DNA from 3 places in the Brevibacillus sp. SAFN-007a genome. Region 1 is predicted to be linked to each of the others. Evidence: predicted binding sites of a transcription regulator. Region 1 holds the regulator's gene; each other region holds the start of a gene.
The links. The regulator LexA, encoded in region 1, represses DNA repair genes until DNA is damaged. The targets are predictions, from matches to a motif close to CGAACATATGTTCG.
Positions count from the first base shown of each region.

Region 2: the regulator LexA is predicted to act here: its motif matches at 6,604-6,617, upstream of recA (recombinase RecA).
Region 3: the regulator LexA is predicted to act here: its motif matches at 4,671-4,684, upstream of ACTHO6_RS07950 (DNA polymerase IV).

Region 1 is NZ_JBQCKK010000007.1:118,695-129,199, reverse strand. Features, by position in the region: gene ACTHO6_RS10845 (AAA family ATPase) at 1-225, shown strand, start outside; gene hflX (GTPase HflX) at 371-1,663, shown strand; gene ACTHO6_RS10835 (aminotransferase class I/II-fold pyridoxal phosphate-dependent enzyme) at 1,672-2,949, shown strand; gene ACTHO6_RS10830 (MerR family transcriptional regulator) at 3,182-3,592, shown strand; gene glnA (type I glutamate--ammonia ligase) at 3,626-4,960, shown strand; gene ACTHO6_RS10820 (hypothetical protein) at 5,157-5,714, opposite strand; gene ACTHO6_RS10815 (Hsp20/alpha crystallin family protein) at 5,919-6,359, opposite strand; gene ACTHO6_RS10810 (DUF4269 domain-containing protein) at 6,403-7,017, opposite strand; gene ACTHO6_RS10805 (DUF456 domain-containing protein) at 7,125-7,610, shown strand; gene lexA (transcriptional repressor LexA) at 7,736-8,359, opposite strand; gene yneA (cell division suppressor protein YneA) at 8,705-9,046, shown strand; gene ACTHO6_RS10790 (DUF896 domain-containing protein) at 9,139-9,336, shown strand; gene crcB (fluoride efflux transporter CrcB) at 9,440-9,805, shown strand; gene ACTHO6_RS10780 (HelD family protein) at 9,855-10,505, shown strand, end outside.
Region 2 is NZ_JBQCKK010000006.1:1,881-12,385, forward strand. Features, by position in the region: gene ACTHO6_RS09170 (2-oxoacid:acceptor oxidoreductase subunit alpha) at 1-842, opposite strand, end outside; gene spoVS (stage V sporulation protein SpoVS) at 1,571-1,831, opposite strand; gene ACTHO6_RS09180 (TIGR00282 family metallophosphoesterase) at 1,950-2,744, opposite strand; gene rny (ribonuclease Y) at 2,865-4,406, opposite strand; gene ACTHO6_RS09190 (RecX family transcriptional regulator) at 4,687-5,334, opposite strand; gene recA (recombinase RecA) at 5,459-6,517, opposite strand; gene ACTHO6_RS09200 (DEAD/DEAH box helicase) at 6,693-8,282, opposite strand; gene ACTHO6_RS09205 (competence/damage-inducible protein A) at 8,290-9,534, opposite strand; gene pgsA (CDP-diacylglycerol--glycerol-3-phosphate 3-phosphatidyltransferase) at 9,643-10,218, opposite strand; gene rimO (30S ribosomal protein S12 methylthiotransferase RimO) at 10,219-10,505, opposite strand, start outside.
Region 3 is NZ_JBQCKK010000005.1:2,580-13,084, reverse strand. Features, by position in the region: gene ACTHO6_RS07965 (aspartyl-phosphate phosphatase Spo0E family protein) at 856-1,023, opposite strand; gene ACTHO6_RS07960 (helix-turn-helix domain-containing protein) at 1,404-2,753, opposite strand; gene ACTHO6_RS07955 (AraC family transcriptional regulator) at 3,693-4,562, shown strand; gene ACTHO6_RS07950 (DNA polymerase IV) at 4,743-5,987, shown strand; gene ACTHO6_RS07945 (hypothetical protein) at 5,984-6,364, shown strand; gene ACTHO6_RS07940 (YolD-like family protein) at 6,361-6,711, shown strand; gene ACTHO6_RS07935 (hypothetical protein) at 6,976-7,257, shown strand; gene ACTHO6_RS07930 (MFS transporter) at 7,431-8,738, opposite strand; gene ACTHO6_RS07925 (amidohydrolase) at 8,974-10,505, shown strand, end outside.

The sequences.
Region 1 (10,505 bases):
GCACGCGAAAAGGACTTTGAGCTGACGAGAGAGGCGAAAGAGAAAATCCGCCGTCTGCTGACCGGGATCGTCAATGATCCGTTTCAGCAAAATTTCAGCAACGCCAGGTTTGTGCGAAATTGCATCGAGAAAGCGATCAGGGTGCAGGCGGTCCGGCTGATAAAATCCAACGAGCTGACGCGTGAGGAGCTGCGGCGGCTAAGAGCCGAAGACTTTCAGGTGTGACGGTTCCGCCGTCGTTTCGGTCCCTCCCGCTTGCGAGGGACTGTTGTTTTGTCCAGTGGCGAACATCGGGTGACCAGACTGGCAGTGCCATCGCAACGAAAGGGGCAAATTGTGGTATGATAGGGAGAAGAAAGGGCGTGAATCGGTGAACGAATGGATCAAGACAAAAGAAACCGCCATCTTGGTTGGTTGCTACCTGGATAACCGCGATGAAGAGCGAACCCGTCTCTCCATGGAAGAATTGCATGAGCTGGCGGAAACGGCTGGCGTCGAAGTGCTCGATGTCGTGACGCAAAACAGAGATCGAATCGACGCCGCCTGGTATTTGGGGACGGGCAAGATTGACGAAATTGCCGAAAAGGCCCGCGAGCTGGACGTAGACGTCATCATTTTCAATGATGAGCTGTCCCCCAGTCAGACGCGCAATCTGGATAAGATTTTTGACTGCAAGGTCATTGACCGGACGCAGCTTATTCTCGATATTTTCGCGGGGCGAGCGCAGTCGCGCGAAGGGAAGATTCAGGTGGAGCTTGCCCAGTACAACTATTTGCTGCCGCGTCTTGCGGGTCAGGGCAAGCAGCTCTCCCGGCTGGGGGGCGGCATCGGGACGCGCGGTCCGGGGGAATCCAAGCTGGAAAGCGACCGCCGCCACATTCGCAAGCGAATCAGCGAGTTGAAGCAGCAGCTGGACGACACGATTCGGACGCGACAGCTCCATCGGGAACGGCGCAAGAAAAACAATGTGTTCCAAATTGCGCTGGTCGGCTATACGAACGCGGGCAAGTCGACGATCCTCAATCAACTGACCCAAGCCAACACCTTGCAGGAAGATAAGCTGTTTGCTACGCTGGACCCGACGACCCGACAGCTCGTGCTGCCGAGCGGTCTGGAAGTGCTCTTGACGGATACGGTCGGCTTCATTCAGGATTTGCCCACAAGCCTGGTCGCTGCTTTTCGCTCCACATTGGAGGGAGTGAAGGAAGCCGATCTGATTTTGCACGTCGTCGACAGCCACCATCCGGATTTGCGGGTGCATATGGAGGTCGTGGACAAAATTTTGCGCGAGCTGAAAGCGGAGGAAATCCCGCAGCTCGTCGTATTCAACAAGGCAGATTTGCTGACCGAAGGCGCCTATCTGCCGCATGCCGACGAGTCGATTCTCATCTCCGCCATGCGCCCGGAGGATCAGCAAAAGCTGCTTGCGCGGATTGAGCGGTTCGTGCTCACCTCCTTCCAGGAAATGAAGCTGCGTGTCCCGGTAGAACGCGGGGACATCCTGTCGCTTCTGCATCGCGAAGGCGTGGAGATGGAGCAGCAATTCAGCGAAGAGGAAGAATCGTACCTGGTCACCGTGCGCGTCAATCGCGACAATCCGATCTACGGAAAGATCGCCCCGTTTCTCCTGGACAAACCAGAGACTGTTGAAGAGAGTTGGTAAGATCACAGATGTTTCACTACTTTTCCCATGGAGAAAAGCTTCGGCCTCTCGTGCTGGAGGTCGAAGCGATGATCTCCGAAAGACATCGTCAAATTTCTGCGTTAGTAGACACCAATCAATTGAAAGTGCTGCGTTCGTTTCAAAAGCACGAAGTAAACGAGTTTCATTTTTCACCGTCAACCGGCTACGGCTACGACGATTCCGGGCGGGCTACGCTGGAATCGATCTACGCAGACGTTTTCGGCGGAGAGGCGGCGCTGGTGCGGCCGCATATCATCTCCGGCACGCATGCGATTGCCATTTGCCTGTTCGGCATCCTCCGGCCTGGCGACGACTTGCTTTACATCACGGGCAAACCGTACGACACCCTGGAGGAGGTCGTGGGAGTGCGCGGCGAAGGGCAAGGCTCGCTCAAGGACTACGGCATCGGGTACAGCTACGTTCCGCTTACGCCGGAGGGCGAGATTGATTTTGCAGCGGTCGTACAGGCGATCACGCCGAAGACCAAAGTGATCGGCATTCAGCGCTCGCGAGGCTATGCGGATCGCCCGTCCTTCCCCATCGCCAAAATCAAGGAAATGATTCGCGTTGTCAAAGAAAGGAAGCCGGATGTGGTCGTCTTTGTGGACAACTGCTACGGCGAATTTACGGAAGAGCAGGAGCCGCTGCATGTGGGCGCAGACATCATGGCCGGCTCCCTGATTAAAAATCCGGGCGGCGGACTGGTCAAAACAGGCGGCTATATCGTCGGCCGGGAAGACCTCGTCAAGCTGGCCTCCTACCGGATGGCGGCTCCGGGAATCGGTGCAGAGGGCGGGGCTTCGCTGTACTCGCTCCTGGAAATGTACCAGGGCTTTTTCCTGGCGCCGCACGTCGTGGGCGAAGCGCTCAAAGGCGCGGTGTTCTCCTCGGCTCTTCTGGAGCGTCTCGGCTTTCGGACAAACCCGCTCTGGCATGAGCCGCGGACAGACCTGATCCAGTCTGTCGCTTTTGGCAGCGCCGAGCGACTGATCGCCTTTTGCCAAGGGATTCAAAAAGCCGCTCCCGTCGATTCGCACGTGACGCCGTACCCGAGCGAGATGCCGGGTTACGCCGATCCGGTCATTATGGCTGCGGGAACGTTCATCCAAGGGGCGAGCATCGAGTTTTCCGCAGATGGTCCCATTCGTCCGCCATACCTCGGCTTTGTGCAGGGCGGTTTGACGTATTCTCACGTCAAAGTCGGGATTTTAACCGCATTGAACGGCATGCTGGAAAAAGGGCTGCTTGAGCTGCCTGAAACATAAACCGGAGACAAGAAACACAAGCAGAGGCGCGGATATAGCGCGGATATAGACGGCATTCTCGCGGAGAGGATGCCGTTTTTTTGGCGGACGTTGGGACTGGCATCGCAGGACGAACGCGGATTTTTCTCGACACGGGTCACTTTTCTGCGTAATATTTTCTGACATCCGTTGACAGTGTTTGTGCTTTTGCATAAAATAGGGCATAAGGAAAACGATAGAGGAGGGACAAGTCATGAGTGATGACCTTCGCCGGAATATGGCCCTCTTTCCCATTGGGATCGTCATGAAGCTGACCGATCTCACTGCGAGACAGATTCGCTACTACGAGCAAAACGACCTGATTCAGCCGGCTCGCACGGAAGGGAAGCAGCGGCTCTTCTCCTTCAATGATGTCGACCGACTGCTGGAGATCAAGGAATTGATTGAAAAAGGACTCAACATTGCCGGCATCAAGCAAGTGCTGAAGATGCAAGAGCCTGTCACGGAGCCGACGAAGATTTCGCCCACCTCCGAGGTGAAGCGCAAGGACATGTCTGACAAGGAACTGCATCAGTTGCTCAGACAACAGATTATGTATCGCAATGCTGCCCGCCCAGGCGAGGACGCATTGATTCGTGGAGAGCTATCCCGCTTCTTCCACTAATACAAAGTTGTGAGAGAGACAGGAGGAGAGAATGTGAGCAAGTACACAAGAGAAGACATTATGCGATTGGCCCAGGAAGAGGACGTAAGATACATCCGTCTGCAGTTTACTGACCTGCTGGGGATTATCAAAAACGTGGAAATTCCTCTGTCCCAACTGCCAAAAGCGTTGGACAACAAACTGATGTTTGACGGTTCTTCCATCGAAGGCTTTGTCCGCATCGAGGAATCGGATATGTACCTGGTACCGGACCTGGATACCTGGGTTGTATTCCCATGGGGCAACGAGCATGGGAAAGTGGCGCGTCTGATCTGTGATATCTACATGCCGGATGGCTCTCCGTTCGAGGGTGACCCTCGCTACATTTTGAAGCGCGCGCTGAAAGAAGCAGAAGAAATGGGCTTCTCGGCGTTCAACGTGGGGCCAGAACCTGAATTCTTCCTGTTCAAGCTCAACGAAAAAGGCGAACCTACGCTTGACCTGAACGACCAGGGTGGCTATTTTGACTTCGCTCCACTCGACACTGGCGAAAACTGCCGTCGTGACATCGTCTTGACGCTGGAAAAAATGGGCTTTGAAATCGAAGCGTCCCACCACGAAGTAGCGCCAGGCCAACACGAAATCGACTTCAAATACGCAAACGCGCTGCAAGCGGCCGACCAGATTTTGACGTTCAAGCTGGTAGTCAAAACCATCGCGCAAAAGCACGGCCTGCACGCAACCTTCATGCCAAAACCGCTGTATGGAGTGGCAGGCTCCGGTATGCACGCGAACCAATCCCTGTTCCGCGGTAACGAAAATGCGTTCTACGACGAGACAGACGAGATGGGCCTGAGCCAAACTGCGAAGCATTACCTTGCCGGTATTTTGCATCACGCTCGCGGCTTCACAGCGATCACCAACCCGCTCGTGAACTCCTACAAACGTCTGGTGCCGGGCTATGAAGCTCCTTGCTACGTGGCATGGTCCGCGAAAAACCGCTCGCCGCTGATCCGGATTCCAGCCTCTCGCGGCATGGGAACCCGTATCGAAGTGCGCAGCCCGGATCCAGCCACAAACCCGTACCTCGCATTGGCAGTCATGCTGAAAGCCGGCCTGGACGGAATCAAAAACAAACTGGAAGTACCGCCAGCCATCGACCGCAACATCTACGTGATGACGGAAGAAGAGCGCGAAGCAAACGGCATCGTCAACCTGCCAGCTACGCTCAAGGAAGCGATCGAGTGCCTGAAAGCCGATCCCGTGATCTGCGAAGCACTGGGCGAGCACGCGCTGGTACACTTCATCGAAGCAAAAGAAATCGAGTGGGATATGTTCCGCACACGCGTCCACGATTGGGAGCGCGAGCAGTACATGAGCACGTACTAAGAAGCGAGACCCCTTGTGCCTGTTGGGCGCGAGGGGGTTTCTTTTTGTGGGGGAGGTCAAAAAAGGAGTGGGCGTTTTCGCGGCACCCACAAAACGCCCACATGTACGCGTAGATTCCCTGTATGTACGCCTTGAACGTACTCATACGATCGCTTTCCAGCTTCTTCGTGTCAGGGGTGTTCCCATCGCGTGTGTCTTAACGGTTGGCATATGCCAGAAATTTGTAGAGCCACTCCACGTCCCACTGTTTTGAGCGACAAACAGTTTCCCAATGGCTTTTAAAATGATCCATTTCGGCTTGCCAGTCTGGATAGTTAGTTTTACATGCTTGTATAAACTCCTGGGAACCCCCGATAACAGCATGATCTTCTGATGAAAGGAAAGCACCCCACGTATTGCTTTTCGAATACATGGCGTTTTCCAATATGAGTAGCGTATCGCGGTAGTCTGCATAAGGGGTAGTGACAGTAACCTCCCAGTGCACGACTCGGTCAGGATCGTACACGGTTTCGAAGCTATCCTTTCTCTCGATTTCGGATACGAAAAAGGAATGATCGCCGATTGACTGTGCCGCTTTCGTTAAGGCTTTATACTGATTTTCAGTTAAATGAAAACCATCAATCGGAAAAAGAATCATTCTCGCTATGATTGTATCTGCGTACATTTCCCCGAATGAATCTGTGCTTGTAAAGACGCTATGGAAACTTCGGGCGAGTTCAGCCCTGGATTCACTATCAGTAATCGGCTTCCTCAATCTCCTTTTCCTCTCCTTATTGCTTGAGATTGCCCTAACGGTAGTGTAGACATATTCTTTGTTCCCCCATAAAATCCTTTATCAGGAATTTCTTTGTAGAAGAAAATGCTCCTTTTCTACTAGGATGATAGGAATAGAAGCCACAGCACGATTGAATGGTATCAATCGGGAATGTCCGTGAAAAAAGCCCTCCGGCAGAGGGCTTTAATGAAAATCAACATCGATGCGCTTTTTTGTGTTAGGCTGGACCTTCGGCAAACGAATTTCGAGAACCCCATTTTTGTAAGACGCTTTAATCCCTTCTTCCGCAACACGGGTGGGCAACGTGACGGATCGTTGAAAGCGGCCGACGAAACGTTCTTGTTTGTGGATTTGTTCCTGTTTCGTTTCATGGGTACGGTTGATACTGCCACTGATCGTTAAGATGTTCTGGTCTACGTCTATATGTACGTCTTCCTTCTTTTCCAAACCGGGAATATCGCAAGTAGCAATCATTTCCGTTTCTGTTTCATGCAAGTCAATACGGGGCATCCCAAACCGATTCCCAACATTTCCGATAGCTGGAATGCCGGCTTCAAAAAACCGATCCAAATCTTTTCTCATGTTTTCGAGCAGGCGAAAAGGCTCGTAAGGTACTAAAGACATGATAGAGTCCTCCTTTCATCGCAATCTTGAGGTAGTATGACACTCACCGGAGACGTTTATGCATACGGATTCTGCCCACAAGAGCGCGAAGCTGTTCATCCGTCCACTTTTCCACATCCAATAGCGCCTGGTATGGATCGTCTCCCGAAATGTTAAAATAGGAGGCAAAAGCAGGTTCGGTTTTCAGGCCGTTTTGCTTGAACTGCCGAATACCGCGGAGGGCGTCCGCGCCACCGAGCAGCAGCAAGCGGTGCTCGACGACCATGTGCCGATACGCATTTTGCTGTTCGATCGGGCGCGGCTGGGCAAACAGCTCAAACCAGAAGCCGTAGGCAAAAAACGCAATCAGGCAGGTAGGCACGTCCTGCACGAGCAGACGAGCTTCCTTGTAGCCTTCATGCGTGGCATAGGAAGCGCGGGCGGCTTCGGCAAACTGATCGAGGTCGTGGCTTTCGCAAATGATATCCAGATCGCTGGTTGCGATGTCGATATCGAGGGGAATCGTGCCTGTGAGCACGGGATCAAAGGCTTGTAGCCGCTGCATGATCGCGGACTGCTCGATGGCCCGGCCCGCTGCTTTTTGTTTGGGTGTCCCGCTATGCAAATAGGATAGATCGCGCCAGTTTCGCGTCATGGATAGCCCTCGTTTCCTTGTCATTTACAGCTCCTCCCCAACGCCTCAACGACTTCACGCATTCACGGAAAGAAACGTGCAACTTGAATCGGCTGTTTCTCGTAATACGTATGTGAGAGGAGTGCATGGAGATGGATATTTTCCTTTGGATCATCGTGTTGTTGCTTTTCGCGCTGAGTATCGCCGGTATATTCTTGCCGGTCTTACCGGATACGATTTTGCTGTGGGCAGGCTTTTTGCTCTACCACTTTTTCATAGCCGATCCGGGAGCGGGGCTGCCAGCGTCTTTCTGGTGGGGGATGGTGGTGCTCAGTATCCTGCTGTACGGGGCCGACCTGCTGACCAACATGTTTTTCGTGAAAAAATACGGGGGCTCCAAATGGTCTTCGGTGGCTGCGGCCGCAGGGATTTTTCTCGGGATCTTTGTGTTTCCGCCGTTCGGGATGCTGCTTTTGCCGTTTGTGCTGGTGGTGTTGGTAGAACTGTTCGGGCAAAAGCAGCCGCTGGAAAAAGCGGTCAAGGCAGGCTTCGGCTCGCTGATCGGCTTTTTGGGCAGCGCGGTCGTCAAAGCCGTATTGCAGGTGGGCATGATCGTCTGGTTTTTCCTCGCCAGATAAAAAAGAGAGACGAAAAAGGACAGCGAGGGCTGTCCTTTTTTCATGTGATCCCGTATCGATGCAACGAAGGCTGCGCCAAGCGATTGGGAGCAGCCGGGTTTTCGAAAGCGCATGGGCGAGAACGATTAGTGGATGAGACGATAGACGCCAATGACTTTACCGAGAATGGTGACGTTGTCCAAAATGATCGGTTCCATCGTGGCGTTTTCCGGCTGGAGGCGGAAGTGGTTTTTCTCCTTGAAGAAGCGCTTGACGGTCGCTTCGTCTTCTTCTGTCATGGCGACAACGATGTCGCCGTTGTTGGCGACGTGCTGCTGGCGCACGATCACGTAGTCGCCGTCCAGAATGCCGGCGTCGATCATGCTGTTCCCGGAAACCCGCAGCATGTACACCTTGTCTGAAGTCACGATATTTTCTGGAAGCGGGAAGTACTCCTCGACATCCTCGATCGCGGTAATCGGTTGTCCGGCGGTTACTTTCCCGATGACAGGGACGCGAACGACAGCGTCCTCGAAGTTGTCCTGAAAGCGGTCTTCCTCAGACAATAGTTCAATGGCGCGCGGCTTGGTCGGGTCGCGGCGGATCAGCCCCTTCTTTTCCAGACGCGCCAGATGGCCGTGCACAGTGGAGCTGGAGGCAAGTCCGACAGCTTCGCCAATCTCGCGGACGGATGGCGGATAGCCTTTATCCCGGACTTCCTTACGAATGAATTCGATGATGGCTTGTTGTCTGCTGGATAGTTTTGACATTGAGAGACACCCCTGATTTCTCGAACATATTTTCCTATATTATACCATGGGAGCCTGCGTTCGACAAACATAAGTTCGATTCGGAGGCGAACAGGATTTTTTGATCGGGTGGAGGCAGGCGATTCGACATCGCTTGCGAATTGTGGCGGATGGGCGAGTAGCGGTCGCCGCAAGCACCTTCAGCACCGTACTGCCGGGTGCCATCCCGACGTGAGCCGACTGCATACAGCCGCTAAAGAAGCAAAGGGGGAAGGCGGACGGTTTGGGGATTGACATGAACGTATGTTCCCCTATAAGATAGGAGTACGAACAAACAGAACGTACGTTTGCAGGAGGTCATCGTTTATGAAGGCAATGTCGATCCCGAACGGTTTGGAGAAAAAACAGCCGCGTCGTGCCCGTCTTGGTATTACGAGAGGACAAGCCCTTTTGTTTTTGCTTACGTTTTCTCTCTTTTTTTACTTGCTGACCGAACTGGTGTTTGCTTCCTCTGCGCAAAAGGAGCCGCCCAAAGGAAAAGAAGTGACGGTTCGTTCCGGCGACAGTCTTTGGACGATCGCCGTGCGCCATCAGCGGTCAGAAAAGGTCGATGTGCGCGATCTGGTTCTCGATATTAAAAGCGCGAACAACCTCGACAGCAATCTGATTTACCCGGGGCAGACCTTGTTCATTCCGGAAACCGACTGATTCGGGTGCTTCCTAAGCGCCCGCCATCTTGCCAGTTCTGCCTGATATGATATAATAGAGCGGCATTACTACAGAGTGGGAGGAGCCGGAACGTGGTATCTGACGCGGAAATTAAACGAATCAACGAGCTGGTCAAGAAATCTCGCGAGATCGGCTTGACCGAAGAGGAAAAGCAGGAGCAGAAGGCTCTGCGCCAAAAGTACATCGAAGCGGTCAAAACATCGCTTCGAGCGAATCTGGATTCCATCCGCTATGTGGAAGACCTTGAGGAAAATCGTCCCAAGCACTAAAGTTACTTGTATTGACCAGACAGACATCCTTGCTTGACGCTCGGGTGTCTTTATTATTCCTTGGGACGGTCTGCCAGTCTCGCAAATGAGGAGGGAGAAGCCATTGGCATGGGTAGCTGTAGCTGTTGGCGGGGCAGTCGGTTCGCTGCTTCGCTATGGGTTGGCGCTGGTTGCCAACCTGCCGGGCTGGCCTGTAGGCACGTGGCTGGCCAACGTCATCGGCTCGTTTGCCATCGGTGTTTTGTTTGTGTTCGGCAAGGAGCAGGGAAGCTTTTCCCCTGAGCTGTATCTTTTGTTCACGACGGGCGTGATGGGCGGATTCACGACGTTTTCCACGTTCTCGCTGGAAGTCGTGTCCTTCTGGGGAGAGGGAGAGTGGCTGCGCGGGCTCGCTTATGTCCTGCTCAGTATCGGAGTGGGTCTGCTGTCTTGTGCGGCGGGAATCTGGCTCGCCCGGCAGGTATCCTAGCGACAACCACAAAGAAGCACGGGAATGAACGATGAGAGGGGGGATGGGTGTGAGTACCCAACACCGCGATTACGAAGCAGAACAGAACAAGCTGGATGAAACGATTGCCTTGATCGACGGAGAGATTACTCGACTGCGCGAAGAGATTCGGGAAGCGACAGATGATTACGTGAAACAGGTCGTGAACGCGGCGAAGGCAAAAGATTTGCGCTATCTGGAAGATCACGGCCGCGACAAGCCGTACTTCGGCCGCGTCGATTTTCTCAAGGACGAGGTGTACGAGCTGGATCAGGTGTACATCGGAAAACGAGGAATTGTCCGCAGTGATACATTCGATTCGATCGTTGTGGATTGGCGGGCGCCCATTGCCAGCCTGTATTACTCCGGAGAGAGCAAGGACGCCTTTTACCGGATGGGGCGCGAGATCGTGCGTGGCGAGGTGCGATTGAAGCGCAACTTCGCGATTGAGGACGGAAAAATCGTCGGCATCTACGACGGGGCCGTCAAAGAGACGATCAACCGCGAGATGGGTCACCCGGACGAGTTTTTACAGGAGGGCTTCATTGACGAATTTTTGAACGCCAACCTGAATCTGACGAATGACAGCCGTTTGAAAGATATTGTCGCGACGATCCAGTCGGAGCAAAATGACATCATCCGGGCGGAAAAAGATCGGCCGATCGTCGTGCAGGGGGTTGCA
Region 2 (10,505 bases), on a different contig from region 1:
ATCAGAGACAGACCAGGACCTGCAGAAGCTGTCATGGAACGCGCCCCTGCGTAGTTAGCGCCGATTGCCATCGTAATCGCAGCGATCTCATCTTCTGTCTGGATAACGGTTCCGCCGAATTTCGGCAGTTTTTTAATCAGGTATTCCATCACTTCGGAAGCAGGTGTGATCGGATAAGCTGGCATGAAGCGGCAGCCTGCTGCTACAGCACCCAAAGCGATCGCATCGTTCCCGATCATAAACAGTTGTTTTTGCGGGTCAGCCTTTTCCATTTGGAACTCAGGCAGTTGGCCGCCTGTCAGTTCATTTACATAATCAAAACCGCGGCGAATGGCTTCCATGTTCTTTTCGACCACTTTTTCGCCTTTGCGGAGAAACATATCTTCAACGATAGCTCGGTAACTTTCCACTGGAATGCCGAGGATTGCACTGGACGCACCAATCGACACCATGTTTTTCATCAGGGAAGTTCCCAGTTCATCAGCGATCTCAGTTAGTGGTACAGTGAAGAAGCGAACTGGCTTCAACCCGTCCGGCAACTTTGGATTGAATTTCGCATCAGCAATAATGATGCCACCTTCGCGAAGCTCATGCGCGTTAAAATCGATTGTCTCCTGGTCAAATGCTACGAGAATGTCCAGATCGTCGGAGATCGCACGCATTGGCGTTGTACTCACGCGAATCTTGTTGTTCGTGTGTCCACCCTTGATACGGGAAGAGAAGTGACGATAGCTGTACAGATGGTAACCCATCCGGTTCATCGCCATCGAGAAAATTTCACCGGTACTCTCGATGCCTTCCCCTTGCTGTCCTCCAACTTTCCAGGAAAGTTGACTAATCATTCAGATTCCACCCTTTCAGTGACTGTGAGCAAGCTGCCCATCTTATCGGAGAAAGATTGATAAGATGTGACAATTCTGTGCATAGACAGTAACAATTGTAGTCCTGTCCCTGTCAAATTGCAAGTGCTTTTACTCCACTTACTTTTGACCTGAATTTTAATGTTGAACTTGGTACATTAATATCCTCATGTATTATTGTAGCACGTTTCCGAAAACACGCAACCAGTTTCCTTGCACAATTTGCATTGCTTTCGCCGCTTTTTCATCTCTGGGCAGCGCTTATCGCAACCGGGAATGCCTCGCTGCTTCTACAAACAGAATAGCCCCTTTCTTCTCCTTTCATACGCGCTCGTCCCAATCCGCTCTGGTGCAAATCGGGCGGCATAGCTTCGCGCCCCCCTTCTCCTCACACCTCTCGCTCATTCTCGTCTTTTCTAGTATCGTATGAACGCACCGATCATCCGGCATGCGAACGGGAGCAAAACAGGCAAGCACCTGTCTGTCTATCCGATTCCCTCTTTCGCAGTCCGGAAAACCTGCTTGTCGCGCATCGTCTTTTCTATGAAGAAGAAAACAAGGAGCCACGCGTCGGCTTTGGGAAAGCTGGTCCACTCCGGCACCAGCCGCTTCCCAGCTTTTCGCGCCCCGCGTGTGGCCGCCTTTTTTACACACGAAAAAACCTGTTCATTCTTCGAACAAACAGGCAGGCGATTCGTTTGCAGCTTTTATTATCTGGGTTCTACGATTAGCTTGATTGCTGTACGCTCTTCTCCATCAATCACGATGTCCGTAAAGGCTGGAATACAAATGAGGTCAACACCACTCGGCGCTACGAACCCTCGTGCGATTGCTACGGCCTTCACAGCTTGATTAAGCGCCCCAGCGCCAATGGCTTGGATTTCGGCTGCACCGCGTTCCCGCAGAACGCCGGCAAGGGCACCAGCAACGGAATTGGGGTTAGACTTTGCTGAAACTTTTAATACTTCCATCCTTTTTGAACCTCCCGTCTGATAGGAATCCTGTCATCATTAGAATGATATTCGCATAACCCCTAAAAATTCCTCCTAACCCACTTGAAAGATTCAAAAAATTCTAATCTTATGTCCATTATTCCATAAACGGATGGTCTTCGTCAATTCTGATTCGCTCCAATTTTTTCGCATGCCCCGTGGCCTTGTCGAGCGTAATCAGGACGGCGTTCAACTGCGCAGGATCAGGCGCTACTTCAAAACGGACAGGCAGCTGAGTCAAAAATTTGCGGATGACCGCCTCGCGTTCCATCCCGAGAATGCCATTGCGCGGACCGCACATTCCCACATCGCACAAAAATCCGGTCCCTTGTGGCAAAATCCGTTCATCCGCGGTCTGGACGTGCGTGTGTGTACCGACTACAGCCGTGACGCGTCCGTCGAGATACCAGGCCATTGCCTGTTTCTCGGATGTGGCTTCGGCATGGAAGTCGACAAAAATCAGCTTCGTGCGCTTACGGGCCTGTTCCACCAGTTTGTCGGCCATCTGGAATGGGCAGTCGAGCGGCGGAAGAAACGTTCTTCCCATCAAGTTGATGACAGCCAGCTCTCCTTCCGGCTGCTTGATGTATGTAATGCCTTTGCCTGGCGCTCCCGCAGGAAAATTCGCCGGACGAATCAGCCGCGGCTCCCCGTCGATAAAATCGAAAATCTCCCGCTGGTCCCACGCATGGTTTCCCAGCGTAATCGCCTGAACACCGATCTCGAACAGCTCTTTGGTGATCTTCTCGGTAATCCCTCGGCCATGCGCCGCATTTTCCCCGTTGGCGACAAGAAACGTCGGGTTGTATTTTCTTTTCAGCAGCGGCAAGTACGTTTTGACGATTTCCCTGCCGGGCGATCCCATAATGTCTCCGATAAACAAAAGCTTCATGTACGATTCACCTCATTGCTAGTATACACAACTGCTTTGCGATTAGAAAACGTGGCTGCCACGCTTATTGGCGGAGCCCTCATCTGTAGCAGAAAAAAAGTAAAGTGGCCGTCAGCCACTTTACTTTGCATACTCGACCGCCCTTGTTTCACGAATGACTGTCACTTTGATGTGACCAGGGTAGTCCAGTTCATTTTCGATTCGCTTCGTAATCTCCCGTGCCAGACGGGTAGCTTCCGCATCATCAATCTTGTCAGGTTGAACCATTACGCGAATTTCACGTCCTGCTTGAATCGCATAAGACTTTTCTACGCCATCGAACGACTCAGAGATTTCTTCGAGTTTCTCCAAACGTCGGATATAGGTTTCCAAGGTCTCACGGCGTGCTCCCGGGCGTGCTGCAGACAGCGCATCTGCCGCTCCCACGAGCATAGCAATGACGGAAGTTGGTTCGGTATCACCGTGATGAGAAGCAATACTGTTGACAACCACGTGATGCTCGTTGTATTTCTTGGCCAGCTCCACACCGATCTCCACGTGGGAGCCTTCGACTTCATGGTCAATCGCTTTTCCGATATCATGCAGAAGTCCTGCACGTTTGGCCAGCTTCACATCTTCTTTCAGTTCGGCTGCCATCAAGCCGGCAAGATGAGCCACTTCCATCGAGTGCTTCAACACGTTCTGACCATAGCTGGTACGGTAACGCAGTCGTCCCAAAATCTTGATCAGGTCCGGATGCAAGCCGTGCACACCGGTTTCAAATGTCGCTTGCTCTCCGTATTCCCGGATTCGCTCGTCTACTTCCCGGCGTGCTTTTTCCACCATTTCTTCGATACGAGCAGGGTGGATACGACCATCCGCTACGAGCTTATCAAGCGCTGTTTTGGCGATTTCCCGGCGGACCGGATCAAAGCCAGACAGGATGACGGCTTCTGGTGTGTCGTCGATAATCAGATCGATACCGGTTAACGTCTCAAGCGCGCGAATGTTTCGGCCTTCCCGTCCGATAATCCGGCCCTTCATCTCATCGTTTGGCAACGTCACGACAGAAACGGTGGTTTCTGCGACGTGATCGGCTGCACAGCGTTGAATGGAGGTGGTAATGATTTCGCGAGCACGCTTGTCCGCCTCTTCCTTGGCTTGCGTCTCTATTTCTTTAATCATGACGGCCATTTCGTGGCGAACGGTATTTTCCACATCGGTCAGAATGATCGTTTTGGCCTCATCCTGCGTCAACCCGGAAATGCGCTCCAGCTCGGAAACTTGTTCTTTATATAAGTGCTCTACCTTGCTTTGCAATTCTGCGATGGTACGGTCGCGCTCAGCCAGTTCTTCCTCTTTGCGCTCCAACTGTTCCATCTTGCGGTCCAGCGTCTCCTCTTTTTGAAGAATACGCCGTTCCTGACGCTGGATCTCGTTGCGTCTCTCACGCAACTCGATTTCTGCTTCGGAACGAAGCTTGAACACCTCATCCTTCGCTTCCAGCACCTTTTCCTTTTTAACGGCTTCGGCGTCCCGTTTCGCTTCCTCGACGATCTGGCGCGCAGCTTCCTCCGCACTGGAGATCTTTGCTTCCGCAATCGATTTGCGAATGAAGTAGCCAGCACCCAAGCCGATGAGCAGGGCGACGAGCACGATGACAACTGTTACAATTGGATCCATAGGCTTTTTCGTTTCACCTCCTTATGGTAAAAAATCTCCCCGCTTTCCAAGCATTCGTTTTTCATGGAGTGTCGCTTTCGTTTTGCTCTCGCATTCGAACTTTCCCTAAAAAACAAGACCGATTTTACTCGGTCCGCTGAATCCGTACAGCTATCGCACGGTTGTTCAGTTGTTTCATAGGCAACGAGTGAGCAAAGCGCAAAAAGTTATGATACACCAAGTAAATACAAACCTATTTTATTATTTGTGAACAAGAATTGTCAAGATCATGCAAATAGAGTCAATGCTCTCCATCCCTTCTCTGGCGCAATTCTCCCCGAATCTGCTGGACGATGGAATGCGAGAAGCCTTTGCGCATCAGCATGGCCAAGAGTTTTCTCTCCTCGTCAGGAGTCGGCGCGCCCTCGATGCGGCGCGCTTTCTTCTCTACCAAAGCACGCGCCGCTTCCAGTTCAGCCTCTCTGGAAACGCCCTGCACAGCATCCTCTGCGATCGCCTTGTCCACGCCGCGCTGCGCCAGCTCCATCCGCAGCATGTACGAGCTTCGCGGCTTCAGCCGCAGTCTCTCCTCCACCCATTGCTTGGCAAACGCTTCATCGTCTATGTATCCCTGCTCCTCGCAGCGCTGGCAGACTTCATCCGCAACCTGGGCGTCGAAACCTTTTTCCAGCAAGTACGCGTGCAGTTGATGACGCGTACGCGGGCGTATCCCCAAATACTTCAACGCACCCAGATACGCCTTGTGCTTCTCTTCTGCGGCCAGCACCTCGCGATAAAATGCTTCGTCCACCTGCGTACCTTTCAACAGGCTGTACTTTACCAGTATGTCTTCATGTACCGTAAACGCATACTCTCCGTCCACATCTATATGGTAACGCTGCTTTTGCTTGTGATCGCGGTGAACGGCAGTGATTGGGCCGCCCTTCATGGGCTCTCGCTCCTCTCCGACGCTTCCTTTTCAATGTGATAGAACCTGGCAAAACGGCATGGGCTGCAAACGTTTTTTACAGAAAACAGCCTGTCTTATCGACAGGCTGTTGACTTTTCGCTCATCAATCGAGGTCAAATGTTGGCTCTTCCTCTTGCTCCGGATCGAGCACCGGCTCTGCTTCTGGAACCGAACCAGGGTTGAGGCTGAAGTACTCGCGAACTTTTGCCTCAATCTGCGCTGCAATATGCGGGTTTTCTTTGAGGAAGATTTTCGAGTTTTCCCGTCCTTGGCCGAGGCGCTCTTCGTTGAAGGAGTACCACGCACCGCTTTTTTGCACGACGTCGATTTCGGAACCGATATCGAGAATGCTGCCCTCTTTGGAGATCCCTTCCCCGTACATGATATCCACTTCCGCGACCTTGAACGGTGGTGCTACTTTGTTTTTCACGACTTTGATCTTGGTCTTGCTGCCCATGATGTCGTTGCCGACTTTGATCGCTTCGGCTTTGCGGACATCCAGACGCACGCTCGCGTAAAATTTCAAAGCGCGTCCACCAGGCGTCGTTTCCGGGTTGCCGAACATCACGCCTACTTTTTCGCGCAGTTGGTTGATGAAGATGGCGATCGTCTTGGACTTGTTGATCGCACCGGACAGCTTGCGCAGAGCTTGCGACATGAGGCGGGCTTGCAAGCCTACGTGGGAATCTCCCATTTCGCCCTCAATCTCGGCTTTGGGAACGAGCGCCGCTACCGAGTCCACGACAATGATATCGACTGCACCGGAGCGCACCAGCGCCTCGGCAATTTCCAATGCTTGCTCCCCTGTATCCGGCTGGGAGAGCAGCAGTTCATCAATATTCACGCCCAGCTTGGATGCATAGACAGGGTCCAGCGCGTGCTCGGCATCGATGAAGGCTGCTTGTCCGCCTTGTCTTTGCACTTCTGCGATGGCATGCAGAGCTACGGTTGTTTTACCGGATGACTCCGGACCATAGATCTCGACGATCCGACCGCGCGGGAATCCACCTACCCCCAATGCGATATCCAACGCTAACGCACCACTGGAAACGGTAGAAATCTGAACGTTGGACACTTCCCCCAACTTCATGATGGAGCCTTTTCCAAATTGCTTTTCTATTTGACGCAATGCACTTTCCAAAGCTGCGCGACGATCTGACAAATGGTACACACCCTTTCACTTTTCGCATCTCTTTTTGCTTGTCTTCATCATACATCGAGATAGAACCGTTTGCCAAGCATTTTTTACGAACAAATATTCGCATTGAAAAACAGCCATTTCCTGGAGACTTCCAGCGAAATGGCTGTCTGTTTTTCACCTGAAAATGAGAAGCGGCTTAGGAGCGCTTCGCACCGCGCGGTTTTGCCGGCTCCAGGTTGATGCGCTTGCCGTTGATCCGGGTTTGACGGAGCGATTCATAAACGAACGCCGCCACTTCCTCCGGCACTTCCACAAACGTGAAGTTTTCGAAAATGTCGATGCGGCCCACCGCTTTGCCCGGGATGCCTACAGACTCGGAAATCTCGCGAACGAGGTCCTGCGGCTTGATGTTCGCATTGCGGCCTACGTTCAGGAAGAAACGCACCATGCCTTTTGCAGCACCCGTTTCTCCGAAGTTGTACGCTTCTGTCTCCTGCACATGGCCCGCTTCGGTATGGAATGCCAGGTGCAGCGCCGCAGCGGCCACCTTCTCAGCCGGATACTGACCCACGAGCGCTTCCGCTACCTTTTGGTACATATCCGCGATCGCATCGCTTTCCAACAGGCTGGTCAGTTGCTCGCGAAGCTGCTCCTGCTTGCGCTCAGCCACTTCCTCCAGCGACGGAACGTTGCGGGACAGCACTTGTGCTTTGGTCTGCTTCTGGATAAACATCATCTGTCTGACTTCACGCGGAGTCACCAGCGTCATGGCGATTCCCTTGCGTCCGGCCCGGCCTGTACGTCCGATCCGGTGCACGTAGCTCTCCGAGTCTTGCGGAATGTCGTAGTTGATGACGTGGGACACGTTGCCTACGTCGATCCCGCGCGCCGCTACGTCGGTGGCGATCAAAAACTCGATGGAACCTTCGCGGAAAGCGTTCATGACTTTGTCGCGCTGCGCTTGGGAAAGGTCTCCGTGCAAGCCGTCCGCCAAATACCCGCGGGATTGCAGCACTTCGGTCAGCTCATCCACCCCGCGCTTGGTGCGGCAAAAGATGATGCCAAGCTCCACATCCTCGCTGTCGATAATGCGGCACAGGCTCTCTACTTTGTTTCGGTCAAACACTTTGTAATACACCTGTTCGATCAATGGCGCTGTCACTTCCTCGCGGCTGACCGCGATCGTTTGCGGCTGCTTCATGTAGCGGGTAGCCAGGCGCTTGATTTCAGGCGGCATGGTGGCGGAGAAGAGCAGAGTCTGACGCTCTTCCGGCATATGGGTGATGATCGTTTCGATATCTTCGATGAAGCCCATGTCCAGCATTTCGTCCGCTTCATCCAGAACGAGCGTATGTACATGATCCAGCTTCAATGTTTTGCGGCGCAGGTGGTCCATGACGCGGCCAGGCGTCCCCACGACGATCTGTACGCCTTGGCGCAGAGCGCGAATTTGATGGCCGATTGATTGACCGCCGTAGATCGGCAGCGTGCGTACCTTGTTGTATTTGGAAATGCGCAGCAGCTCTCCCGCAACCTGGATGGCAAGCTCGCGCGTCGGAGTCAGCACGATGGCTTGTACCCGGTTGGCCGGAGTAATTTTCTCCACGAGCGGAATCCCGAAGGCCGCAGTTTTCCCGGTTCCGGTTTGTGCCTGACCGATCAGGTCTCCCCCTTCCAGCACTTTCGGGATGCAAGCAGCCTGAATCGGCGATGGCTCTTCGAAGCCCATGTCGTGAATCGCTTGCAAAATGGATTTATGTAAAGGAAAATCAGAAAACATCATCATGAAAACGTCACCTTTCTTTTTGCATTTGCAGCGCGTAAAATAGCGCAAATTTGGCGGCACGCCCCACAATCGCCTGCCGTCTGCCAGCCAGGCGCAATTCTTTTACCACGGTGGGCATCCCTTCTCCCGCAATTCCCACGTAGACAAGGCCAACAGGCTTGCCCTCCGAAGGATCGGGGCCAGCCACACCCGTCACGGACACACCGTATGTGGCTCCCAGCTTCGCCCGCACATTCTCTGCAAGCAGCTGCGCGGTTTGCCGGCTGACCGCGCCGTCCGTATGCAAAACCTCTTCCGGCACGTCAAGCAACTGGTTTTTCACATCGTTTGTGTAGCAGACTACGCCTCCTTGAAAAACAGACGAGCTGCCGGGAACAGACGTAATCAACGAAGCGACCGTGCCGCCTGTACAGCTCTCCGCACATGCGATCGTCTCGTTTCGCTTTTTCAGCTCGCTCACCAATACAGCGTGCAGGGACGAATCCTCTCCCATCCCGTACACATACTCGCCAACACGCTTGCGAATCTCTTCTTCCACCGGCAAAATCAACGCTTCTGCTGCTTCTGCCGTAGCCGCTCTCGCCGTGAGCCTGAGCGTCACTTCAAACTCCTTGGCGTACGGTGCGATCGTCGGGTTGTCCTGCTGTTCGATCAAATCCAGCAGCCGCTCCTCCAGAGCCGATTCCCCGATGCCGTAGAAGCGCAGCACATGGGAATGAAAGACTTGCTTCTCCGGCAACAGGCCCGTCAAGTACGGCATCACATAGCGCTCCACCATCGGGTACAGCTCGCTCGGCGGTCCGGGAAGCAACACGAACGTACAACTGTCATGACGGATCGCCATTCCGGGCGCCATCCCGAAGTCGTTGGAGAAGACATGGCTGCCGGAGAGCACCAGCGCCTGCTTCCGATTGTTCTCCGTCATGACAATCCCACGTTGCAAAAAGAATTGTTCGATTCTCTCCATCGCTTCCTGGTTCGTTTCCAGCCCGACGCCCACGTACGCTGCCACCGTTTCTTTGGTCAAATCATCCTGCGTCGGTCCAAGCCCCCCTGTCAAAATGACGAGATCGGATCGGCCGGATGCGAGCGCAATGACCTGCCGCAATCGCTCTGGGTTATCTCCCACAACCGTATGGAAATAGACTCCCACGCCAATTTCCGCCAGCTTCTGCGAGAGAAACTGGGCATTTGTGTTGGCAATTTGGCCCAGCAAAAGCTCGGTACCTACTGCGATAATCTCCGCTCTCATTTTCCTCATCCATTCTCTTTGAGAGTAGAAAAGCCTCTAACCAAACAGTTTATCACCGATAGTCGCTCCCGAGAAGAGGCTTGTGAAAAAAGAGACCAATACCCGCCATTACGAGTATTGGATGACGTTTCGATTCTTCGCAAAGTAGTCGTACCCGGAATAAAGCGTGATGACAACCATGGCCCACGTGGCCACCTCGTCAAACGGAATCCCGAAAAATTCAAAGGGAAAGTTGCGGATCATGACAGCGGTAATCGCCACAATCTGAACCCATGTCTTCAGTTTACCCAATGCGCTGGCAGCAATTACCTGTCCTTCTGCCGCAGCAACCAGGCGCAAACCTGTTACGGCAAATTCCCTGCTGATGATGACAATCGCGATCCACGCTTCGAGACGCTGCATCTCCACGAGGGAAATCAGCGCTGCCGAGATCAGCAACTTGTCTGCAAGCGGGTCCAGAAATTTCCCCAGATTCGTCACGATCTTGCGTTTGCGAGCGATGTAACCGTCGAGTCCGTCCGTACTGGCTGCTAGGATAAACACCAAAGCCGCAATCAGCTCGTTATACGTCATCGTCAGGCTGCCAATGGAAAATGTCCCGATGTTGTAACGCACCAGCAGAAAAAACATGACTACCGGCACCAGGAAAATCCTGGCGAGGGTGATGCGGTTGGCGAGATTCACCTAGACTACCTCCCCGGCCAAATCGTATTCATAGGAGTGTGTGATCTTGACTTTTACGATAGAGCCTAATTTGCCTTTGAACCCCGATACGAATACCTCCCCGTCAATTTCCGGGGCGTCGTATTGCGTCCGGCCTACATAAATATCGTTGCGTCCCTCGTAGCGTTCAATGAGAACGTCCAGCACCTGGCCGACGAAGCGGCCGTTGCGATCCCCCGCAACCTCGCGCTGAATTTCCATCAGCATGTTCGCGCGCTTTTCCTTGACTGCTTCGTCAACATGATGCG
Region 3 (10,505 bases), on a different contig from region 1:
GTAGTGATTTCGGCAGGAAGCAAGGGCGAGGAAGAGGAATTACAAACATGAGGAAAATGATTTATCATAGGCGTGAGAGCACATGACTACACACCTGCGAGTGAATACGAATGATGGGATATACCCGGAAGCCCAAAGGGAGAAACCGTGTTTCCGAGGATAGAGCCTGTTTTTGGACAGAAAGGTAATCCTCGAAAAAAGGGAGGCATGTTGAGGACTTTGCCTGCATGCAAAGCCTTGGCATTACTGGGTTTGTTCATGCCGACCAAGGTCGGTTGCATTGAGGACCCGAGGAACGAGGGGACTGAAACATGAACAAAACACCGTCTTCGCAGATCGCTGACCTGGTTACATTGAGGACCCGCGGAGCAAAGAGACCAAACCCCTATCGTTGTTTAACAGGGGTACTCGTGCTGGCCGTCGGCTTTTAAGCATGGATGCCATGCGCGTCTGCTCGTAGGTGAATGCCCACGGTCTGTTGCCAATCAGAAAAATGACCAACAAAGGGTTTCTTCAACAGCATGCTGCATCGATCATTGGGTTGACAAATAGCGGCATACTGCTTGACAGTGCATCTCTGGACCAATGGTTAGCTTTATCGGTTTTGCTTACAGCTGGAAGTTTCATGTATCGCAATTTCTTCCTGGAACGATTCACCAGCACAGGCATGCTGTTCGCGCGCAAGCTTGTGCTGTTCATGTCGGCTGCTTGTATTGGCTTTCATTACGACAACAGATGGTATCCATCACGAAAATGTGGGAGTGAGGAGTGAAGGGCTTAGGAAAATCGTATACTTTTCTCCTATCCTTCCCTTTAGAGTACGAGATGCAAAAGGAGGAAATAGGACAAGCGTTATCATGTAGAGTTCTTGTGAAACTGGACAAGATATTCATCGAGACGCTGACTCAAAATGACAACGTCTATATGGCCTACCCCTTTTTCTTGAACGAGTTTAACAAGGTGCCTTCGCAACTCTTCAATATTCTTCAAAAGGTTTTCCTGATTTTTTCTCTTTTTGTTCATTGGAATGATACACCTGTCTTTATGAGAGAGTAAAATCACGGTTTTTGGCGATAGTAGATGTTATGTAAATAAGGACAATTCCACTATACTAGACTCTCCCAAAAAAACGTGCTTGAAAAAATAAGGAAATATGTAAAGCCAGTACCCGGCGGTAAACTGCACTCCACACCCAGCAGGTGGAGGTGAAGTTTTTTGTTTCGGTTACCACAAATGATGAAACATCAGTCGTTCCTTGGTATGACCATGGCATTATACCTGCGAGTGAATCAAGTCAAAAGGAAACGGCCAGAAGTCCAGTAAAATACCGGGCTCAGGCCGTTTAGATTACCGACGCATAGACTAAAAACTAGGACAAGCGACATTGACAACAGTTTCAAGGTTCACTTTGAGAACCTTCTCATGATTTGTTGATAAACTTGTTTATGCTGCTCACTTGCATAGTGAAGGTACTCCCAAAACAACGCTGCACTTTGCTTACATGTCAAGTGATCCGCCAAATCCAGACAGCATAAAATTTCGTCAAGTGCTCGGCTGATACGATTATTCCTCAAATCATATATTGCTTTATAATATCGGAAGCTATAATGTCTGCCCATATTCACCTGATCCTGATAGTCATAGAATTGTTTTATTTCTGATGAATACCGCTCTAATACAGGATCAATACAAAGGTCGTACTTGCTGGCGGCTTCCATGATCGTTAAAAGTCCGGCTGGTATTTCCGCAGGGTTTTGGTCTAAAAAATCCAAATACTCGGGCAGGATTCGGGTATCCCCCATCAGTAAATCATAGGTGTACCGATTCGCTTTTGCCCATGTCTTGAACTTTTCTACCTCCCTCCGGCCTGTCTCATCAAGGAGTTCAAACCAGTCAAGGTCTGCATAGCCCTGCACATACTTTTTCGCTTCTTCATATAGCCCCTGCATCTGCAAGGCAACTCCTTTCAGCAGAAAGCCTTGCCCGTAGTACACAACCAGATGACGTTCGGTCTTGAGCAGCAGCTCACACGTCTTGTTGCCTTTTCGTTTGCGCACTTCATGCTCGTACACTTTCGAGGCCAGTAGGCGAAGCTCGTCGGCATACTTTTCCATTTCGCTCCACCTTTGCAAAACAAAAGACACATTGGCCAACTGAAGCAGCCCGTCCAACTGATAATGTTCCGGGAGACGATTTCGATAGGGTTCAAATCGGATGACGGCTTTCCAGTTTTCTTCGGCATTCGTTCCTAGCGTTGCTCGAAACAATCTGTACTGACTGAGCGAAAAACGTTCCGAATGGCTATCTTTTTCATTTTCAATCACGAGCTTGTAAAAAGGAATGGACTCCTTGCGCTTCCCGGCTTCAAAAAGTCGCTCTCCCACTGAAAAGAGGATATCCACATTTTTTCGCTCTTCCAGCAGTCTGGAAACGATTTGTTGCATACAATCCTGCCGTCCGATCTCAGCGCACCGGATTAAATACGGGATGACTCTTGGTCGTGAAACTCTCTCTTTTGCAAAGCACTCTTCGGGATACAATTCATACAGCCATCCGGGAGGCTGTTCAAATGCATGAGCCAAGGCATCCAGCTGTCTGATCGTCATTGGGCGATTGCCCCGTAAAATATCACTGAGATGCCCGTGATTGATGCCTGTCAGCGCACTGAGTTTGCTGAGGGTGAAGCCGAATTGTTTTTGGATTGTTTCTATCTCTGACCGCAACGAACGTTGCAACGGTTCTTGCAGCCGCATAGAATACCTCCTAATCGTAAAAATGGTTTTGCTTGGCCGAATTTTATTGCCCGTAAAAACTGAAAAATCCAAATTCCACTTTAGTGTACGAGATAAGGTGTAGTCAAGGGAAACAGGAATATACAGATCTAGGATGGAGGATGGGCATGGGGCCGACAGGAGGATGAGAAGTGAAGTACGTTTTGTTGTGAACAAAAGATTTGTAGTAATTTCGGCAGGATGCAAGGAAGGGGTATTATAAAAAGGAGGCAAATGATTTATGATAGTCGTAAGCGTACATGATTCTACTCTTGCAAGTGAATCCTAATGATCGGACACAGTTTTCGAGGATAGGGCCTGTTTTTAGACAGAAAGGGAATCCTCGAAAAAAGTACCGAATGTTGGAGGCCTTTGCCTGCATGCAAAGCCTTGGCATTACTGGGTTTGTTCATGCCGACTAAGGTCGGTTACATTGAGGACCCGAGGAACGAGGGGACTGAAACTTCGACGTAGGCAACCGCTGCTGGCTCCTCAAAGATCGTTACATTGAGGACCCGAGGAACAGGGGACTGAAACTGGCGATGCGGGTACTCGTGTTTGACGATCAGCTTTGGTTACATTGAGGACTCGAGGAAAACCAAACCCAGGCAGACTACAAGGAAATGACAAAAAAGCCCCGGTTGCATGAACAACCGCCCCCTTGCGCCACTTTTCGCTGGACGTATGGGTAGCCACAATAGAAAGTCGGAACAAATACATACCAATTCGTTTGCTCGGGCATGGAACGGTCCTGTCTTGTCGACAAGGGCCCCCGCCCGGGTTTTTCGTGTCTGTCCTCGCCCAAAGCCGCGCTTATCCTTGCAGAATGACGAGTGCCAGCGGCCTGCATAATCGGGCACGAAATGTCGGAAGGCCTCGGTGGTCGTCTGCTATTCTGTGGGAGAGAGGGAGGTCGTTTTCATGGATGTGCTGGAAAAGCTGAATGAAGTGATGGACTACATCGAGGAGCACCTGGCTGACGAGATCGACTTCAAGGAAGTCGCCCGGGTGGCTTGCTGGTCGGAATACCACTTCAAAAGAATGTTTTCGTCCTTGGCGGGCATTCCGCTCTCGGAGTATATCCGGCGCAGGCGCCTTACCCTTGCTGCTTTCGACCTGAAGGACAGCGGGATGAAGGTGATCGACACGGCCGTCAAGTACGGGTACAGCTCGCCAGACTCGTTTGCCCGCGCTTTTTTCCACATGCACGGGGTGACGCCCAGCGAAGCGAGAGCCAGCGGGCAGTCCCTGAAAGCCTATTCGCGAATGACCTTTCATCTATCCATCAAAGGAGGAAGCGCAATGAATTACCGTATGGAAGAAAAAGAGGCCTTTCGCATCGTCGGCTTGATGAAAAGGGTTCCGCTGATCTACCACGGGGTGAATCCCGAGATTGCCGCCATGTGGGCGTCGCTGGATGCCGAGAAAATCCAGCTGCTCAAGTCTCTTTCCAACGTGGAGCCGCTCGGGATGCTGAGCGCATCCACGAATTTTTCCGAAGGCCGCCTGGACAACGGGGAGCTGGATCATTACATCGGGGTAGCCACCACCTTGGAATGCCCGGAGAGCCTGGCGAAGCTGGAGGTTCCGGCCTCTACCTGGGCGGTGTTTGAAGCCGTGGGGCCTTTCCCGGATACGCTCCAGGATGTGTGGGGACGGATTTACTCGGAGTGGTTTGTGTCTTCCGGCTACGAGCTGGCCGAAGGGCCGGAGATACTATGGAACGCAGACAAGGACACCTCGTCGCCGACATTCCGCAGTGAAATCTGGATTCCGGTTGTCAAAAAATAATCCGTCTGCTCGGACTTGCACACGCTCGGCTGACCATCTGCCAGCGTGTGCTTGTTTTTTTTGCAGAAATCATTACCAGTGATTTTTTCGCAAGGACAGGTATAAAAACGAACATACGTTTGCTATAATAAGAGCGACGTTCCGGTGGGAACACAAGTTCTTATTCGGGGGATGATCGTGATGCCCAATGCGAGCAAACGGATCGTTTTTTTGATCGATATGCAAAGCTTTTATGCCAGCATCGAAAAAGCGGCGAATCCGGCACTGCGGAATCAGCCGATTGTGGTTGCCGGCGATCCGCAGCGGCGCAGCGGAGTGGTGCTGGCCGCGTGTCCGATTGCGAAAGCATACGGAGTGGTGACGGCGGAAGCGCTGTGGCAGGCGCAGCAAAAATGCCGGCAGCTGGTGGTGGTGCGCCCGCGCATGGAGCACTACCTCCGGGTGTCGTTGCAGATCACGCGCATCTTTCAAGCGTTTACCGATCTGGTGGAGCCGTACTCGGTCGACGAACAGTTTCTCGATGTGACTGGCAGCGTTCACCTGTTTGGCGGTGATCCGCTACAGCTGGCTGCCCGGATTCGGGCGCGTGTCTGGCTGGAAACGGGAGTCAACTGCCGGGTGGGAATCGGAGAGAACAAGGTCCTTGCGAAAATGGCCTGCGACAGCTTCGCCAAAAAGCAGGAAGCCGGGGTGTTTTGGCTCAAGCGGGAAGAGCTGGCCGACACGCTGTGGCGCCTGCCCATCGAAAAACTGTTCGGGGTAGGCTCGCGCATGAAGCGCCATTTTCACCGGATGGGCGTCTATCAGATCGGCCAGCTCGCTGCGCTTAACCCCGCCGTGCTCATCCGCCACTGGGGCGTGAACGGCGAGGTGCTGTGGCGCACCGCGCACGGGTTGGACGACTCGCCGGTTTCGTTGAACGAATACGAGACGCAAAAAGGCATCGGCCACCATATGACGCTGCCGCGCGATTACCATACGGCAAAAGAAATCAAGGTCGTGCTGCTGGAGCTGTGCGAGGAGGTGTGCCGACGGGCGCGGCAAAAAGAGCGGATGGGCTCGGTGCTTTCCATCGGCTGCCGCGGCGCGAATCTGGCGGCTGGCGAAGGCTTTGGCCGCCAGATGAAGCTTGCGGAAGCGACGAATGATGCCATGGCGCTGTACGAAGCGGCTTGCCGCCTGTTTGAACGGCACTGGACAGGAGCGCCTGTGCGCAGCATTGGCGTCACGCTGGGGCAGCTTGTTCCCGATCATGTCGTGCAGCTGAATTTGTTCACAGACACGCACAAGCGTCGCTCGCTGGCCCGGGCGATGGACGAGATTCGGGCGCGGTTTGGCCCGGATGCGATTGTGCGGGCGGCCTCGGCCTTGGAGGCGGGGCAGGCCAGGGAGCGTGCGCGCAAGATCGGAGGGCATTACAAGTGACAGAGCCGATGACGTCAGGAGTAGCGAGGGAGCAAGAGCTGGTGCGCCAATGTATTTTGTTTGGCATCCTGTTTCGCGCGGTGATGGCGGATGCGGGGCAACTGGGGGCTGTGCCGTTGAAGCTGTCCTACCAGTCTGTGTTCCTTGCGCTCTCCCGGTGGGCAGAGCGCAAGCACCATCAACTGCGCCGCCATTTGCGGCAGCTCGGATGCACGATTGTCAGCGCCCGCCGCGAGGATTACGCGTACGTGGTTCATTACCGTCAGCGCGGGTACTTGCGGGAAGCGAGCTATACCATGGAGGTGCTGCGCGCCGAGTGCCAGGAGCTGGTCGGCGCATGGATACGAGATCATCAGCAAGGAGAGAGGCGAGCATGAGAGAGAAACGCGTATCCAAAAAAGAAAATGTGTTTGTCTCAAGTCGGTTTGTGTTGCCCGAGCATCGGGAAATGTACGTGCGCATGAAGGAAGAGGAGCGCCGCTACGTACCGCCCGAGCTGGATCAGGATCAGCTGGGAGCGCTAAGCGAGCTGGTGTGGCAGGCGTTTCAGACCAGGCGCGTCTTGACGCTGACGTACTACGACGGCCAGTCGCCGCGCCGCTTGTCGGCACAGGTCGTCCACATTGATCGGGCAGCGCGGCGGTTGAAGCTGCGGGCTGGCTCCGAGGTGCATTGGCTTTCGTTTGCCTGCTTGCTGCATGCCGAGCTGGCCGCGCCTTTCTGAACGAACGCCCCGACGCGATTGGGACGCCGGGGTCGGGAGAAAAAAGGCTCCCTTGCAAAAGGCAAGCCGCAAAAAACAGCGTGCGGCGCTGAAACGGTGTGTGGGAAGAAGAGGCGGGATTCCTGAACCGAAAAGCGGTCAAAAACAACCGTTTTTCGGCCTTTTTTGGCTGAAATGCTTTTTGCCAGAACAGACCGTTTCCCTGTATGGTTAGGATATCTTTTGGAAGCACATATCTGATGGATAGGAAAAAGGAGATTTTACATGCTAGCACAAGAAATGGGTGTCATGTTCACTAAGCACGCCGATCAAATTTCTTCCAAACGTTGGGGGGATTTTATTCAGCAACTGGAGGAAAAAGGCTTGTACGTACTTATCGAGACAGACACGATCGGACGGGTCATGAGCCCGTTTGGCGGATTGATGCCCATGCCCTGTAAGAGCGAAACGCTCCACGTTGTGACAGCGGATGAGCTGAAACAGCGCGGTCTGCCGCTCGGTCACCACATCGTGACCAAGCCAAGAGAAAAAGCGACGACTGCGTAATCGAAAAGCGAATGGACGAAACCTTTTCTGCCGGATGCGTTTTGCGGGCGGGAAAGGTTTTTTTGTGCATGGAATCAAGCGGCCAAGCGACCCTTGGCTCTTCGCCCGTTTTTCCGTCTTCCCTTGCATGAACAGCTGGTGCCCCGTGCTGTTTGGCGAGAACGGGCGGTCGGCTACGGACGGCTTTGCGGAACGCTTGCGGAAGCAAACAGTCTGGTCATGCACAGCCAGGCGATCAGCGGCCCTGTGCCGATGGCGAACACCAGCCAGTTCAGCGTGCGAGTCGAGACACTGATCGAGGTGACCACCAGAAACAGCGCTATTCCCAGCAGCCTGCCGACATCGAGCGCAAACTCGCGAAGGACGACGTACTCGACCCGGTTTCGTACGCTTTGTTCGTTGCTGCCGATCAAGTCAAAGACGACCGAGATCATTGGCATCGAAAACAGCGGGTAGGCGATGGCGACGGCAATCCCGAAAGCAAGCAGCGTCGCATAGCTCACCTGCCAGAAAAACAGGAGCAAGATGCCGCACATCACGACTGCTCCCGCGAGCATGCCCCATTTGCGGTAGCGCGGAGCGTACCATTTGGCCGCCGCATAGTAGCTGAACAGCCCGACTGCCGATGTAATCAGCCAGAAATTGCCGAGCGTCATCTCGCTTTTGGTAGCCATGTACACAAACAGCCCGATGAGGAAGCCGAACACGCCTTCGCGCATCCCTTGCGCTGCCAAAGCCGCGGCAGCCCAGCGCCATTCCGGCTCGTCGCGCAGACAGCGAAAGGAGAAGCCCCAGGCATACATTCCTTCTGATTGGCGCTTTTTCAGAAAAAAGCTGATGATGCCGCCGACGACAAACAGAGCGAGCGAGAGGGCGAAGATCAGTCGGTAACCACTGCTGCCAGGCAGCCGGGAAATCAGCCACCCCGCTAGCCACGGAGCGAGCATGCCGCCGACGGAAGCCAGGAAGCCCGCCCAGCCGTTGAAGCGGTCGCGGTTGTCCGGTCCGGTAATCTCGAAGTAGACGACATTGAAGGCAAGCCAAAAAAAGCCGACTGCCATCCCTTGCACCAGCCCGAGCGGGACAGCGTACGAGACGGCCAAAGGACCTGCCAAAAGGACGAGCATGTAAAAAAGAGCTGAGCCTGCCATCCCTGCCCGCAGGATGTTCATTTTATTGAACCGTTTGACGTAGGCGCCTGCGATCCAAAAGGTCAGGGCGCCAGCCAGATGGGTAGCGAATGTGAACCAGGCGATGGGCGCAAACTGGCTTTTTACCTTCCATAAATAGACGTTCACGAACGTACCGGAGAGCGCGCCGGCGGCGATGAACAATCCGTTGACGAACAGCAGGAGCCGGGCCTGGCTGTCCAGCTCTCCCGGCTTGTGCCGTTCGGGAGAAGCCGAGCCTGCCGCTTTCGCAGAGCGATGGCTCTGCGGCTGGAATAAGGAAGGAAGACGGTTCTTCGTTTTTTGCTGCATACGATCCCCCCGCTTCGATAGTGGGCCATGAACATAACGTGCCCCAGCTGGCAAGCTTTCAACAGGCGGCGAAGCAAGTACCAGATTTTTCTGTTTGCGAAACGAGCGCATGCGCGTTTGGCTCGACGGGAAAGCCACCGCCAAAAGTTTTTTCAGAATCGGAAGGAAAAAGCGGACTGGCAAACAAATAAGGAGAGGGGCAAGCACAGGAGCGCAAGGAGAAAGGGGAACCGATATGGCGACGACCATTTTCAAAAACGGGCGCATCTACACGGGTGATTCACGACATTGGTTTGTGGAGGCCGTTGTCGTCCGGGACGGACTGGTTCATGATCTGGGCAGCAGCGCTGACATGCTGCTGCAATACGGGCAAAGCGATGCGCAGGTGATTGACTTGCATGGCTGCACGGCAACGCCGGGACTGATCGACAGTCACCTGCATCTCGGCTGGCTGGGACTCACCTTTTTACAGCTCGATTTGCGGACAGTGCGATCCAAGGACGAGATGCTGTCCCGCATCAGGCAAAGAGCGGACGAAACCGCGGTAAACGAATGGATACAAGGCTTCGGCTGGGATGAGAACCTGTTTGTCGACGGAGGCATCCCGACGATCGAGGAGCTGGACGCGGCAGCGCCGCATTGCCCGGTATTTTTGCCGCGTATTTGTGGACATGCGAATCTGGTCAATTCCCGGGCATTGGAACTGTGCGGCTACCACCCGGACATCGAGGTTCCGGCAGGAGGCGTGATCGTGCGCGATTCGGCCACAGGCAAACCGACTGGCATGCTGTTAGAGACGGCGTCCACCCTGATTACGAAGCACATCCCCAAGCCGGGCTACGAGACGCTGAAAACAAGCTTGCGCCGCTCGATTCGCTATGCGATGGAGCACGGCCTGACCGGCGCGCATACCGAAGACTTGCGCGAACTGGGCGGGCTTGAACAAACGTATCGGCTGTACGACGAGCTGGTCAATGGCGAGGGGCTGGGGCTTCGCTGCCATCTGCTGGTCTACTACCCGCACATGCACGAGCTGCGCGATTTAGAGATGAGGGCGGGCTACGGCAACAGCCATGTGCAGATCGGCGCGGTGAAAATTTTTGCGGACGGAGCATTGGGACGGAGAACGGCCTACTTGTCGGCTCCGTATGCGGATGATCCGACGACGAGCGGCTATCCCGTGCACGCGCAGGAGGAACTGACCGAGCTGGTGCGGCAAGCGCGCGAGCTGGGGATGCCGATTGCCGTACATACGATTGGCGACAAGGCGCTGGAAATGGTGCTGGACAGTCTCGATCAGTTCCCGGCTGTAGCCTATCGCGACCGACTGATTCACACCCAGATTTTGCGCCCGGATTTGCTGGAACGGCTGAACCATCCAAACCGGATCGCTGACATCCAGCCGCGCTTTCTCGCAGCAGACTTCCCGTGGGTCATCGACCGGGTGGGAGAGGAACGCATCCAGCATTCGTACGTTTGGAAAACGATGATGAAAAAGGGGATTGTCTGTGCGGCAGGCTCTGACACGCCCGTCGAGCCGATCGACCCGCTGCTCGGCATTCATGCCGCAGTGACGCGCAAGGCGCCGGGCGAGACGCACGACGGCTATCTCCCGCAAGAAAAGCTGACGATGGAGGAAGCGCTCCATCTGTTTACGCTGGGAGGAGCGCAAGTCACCAACGAAGCGCACGTAAAAGGAACGCTGGCTCGCGGCAAATACGCGGACATGACAGTCTACTCCCGCGATTTGTTTGCCATCGCCCCGGA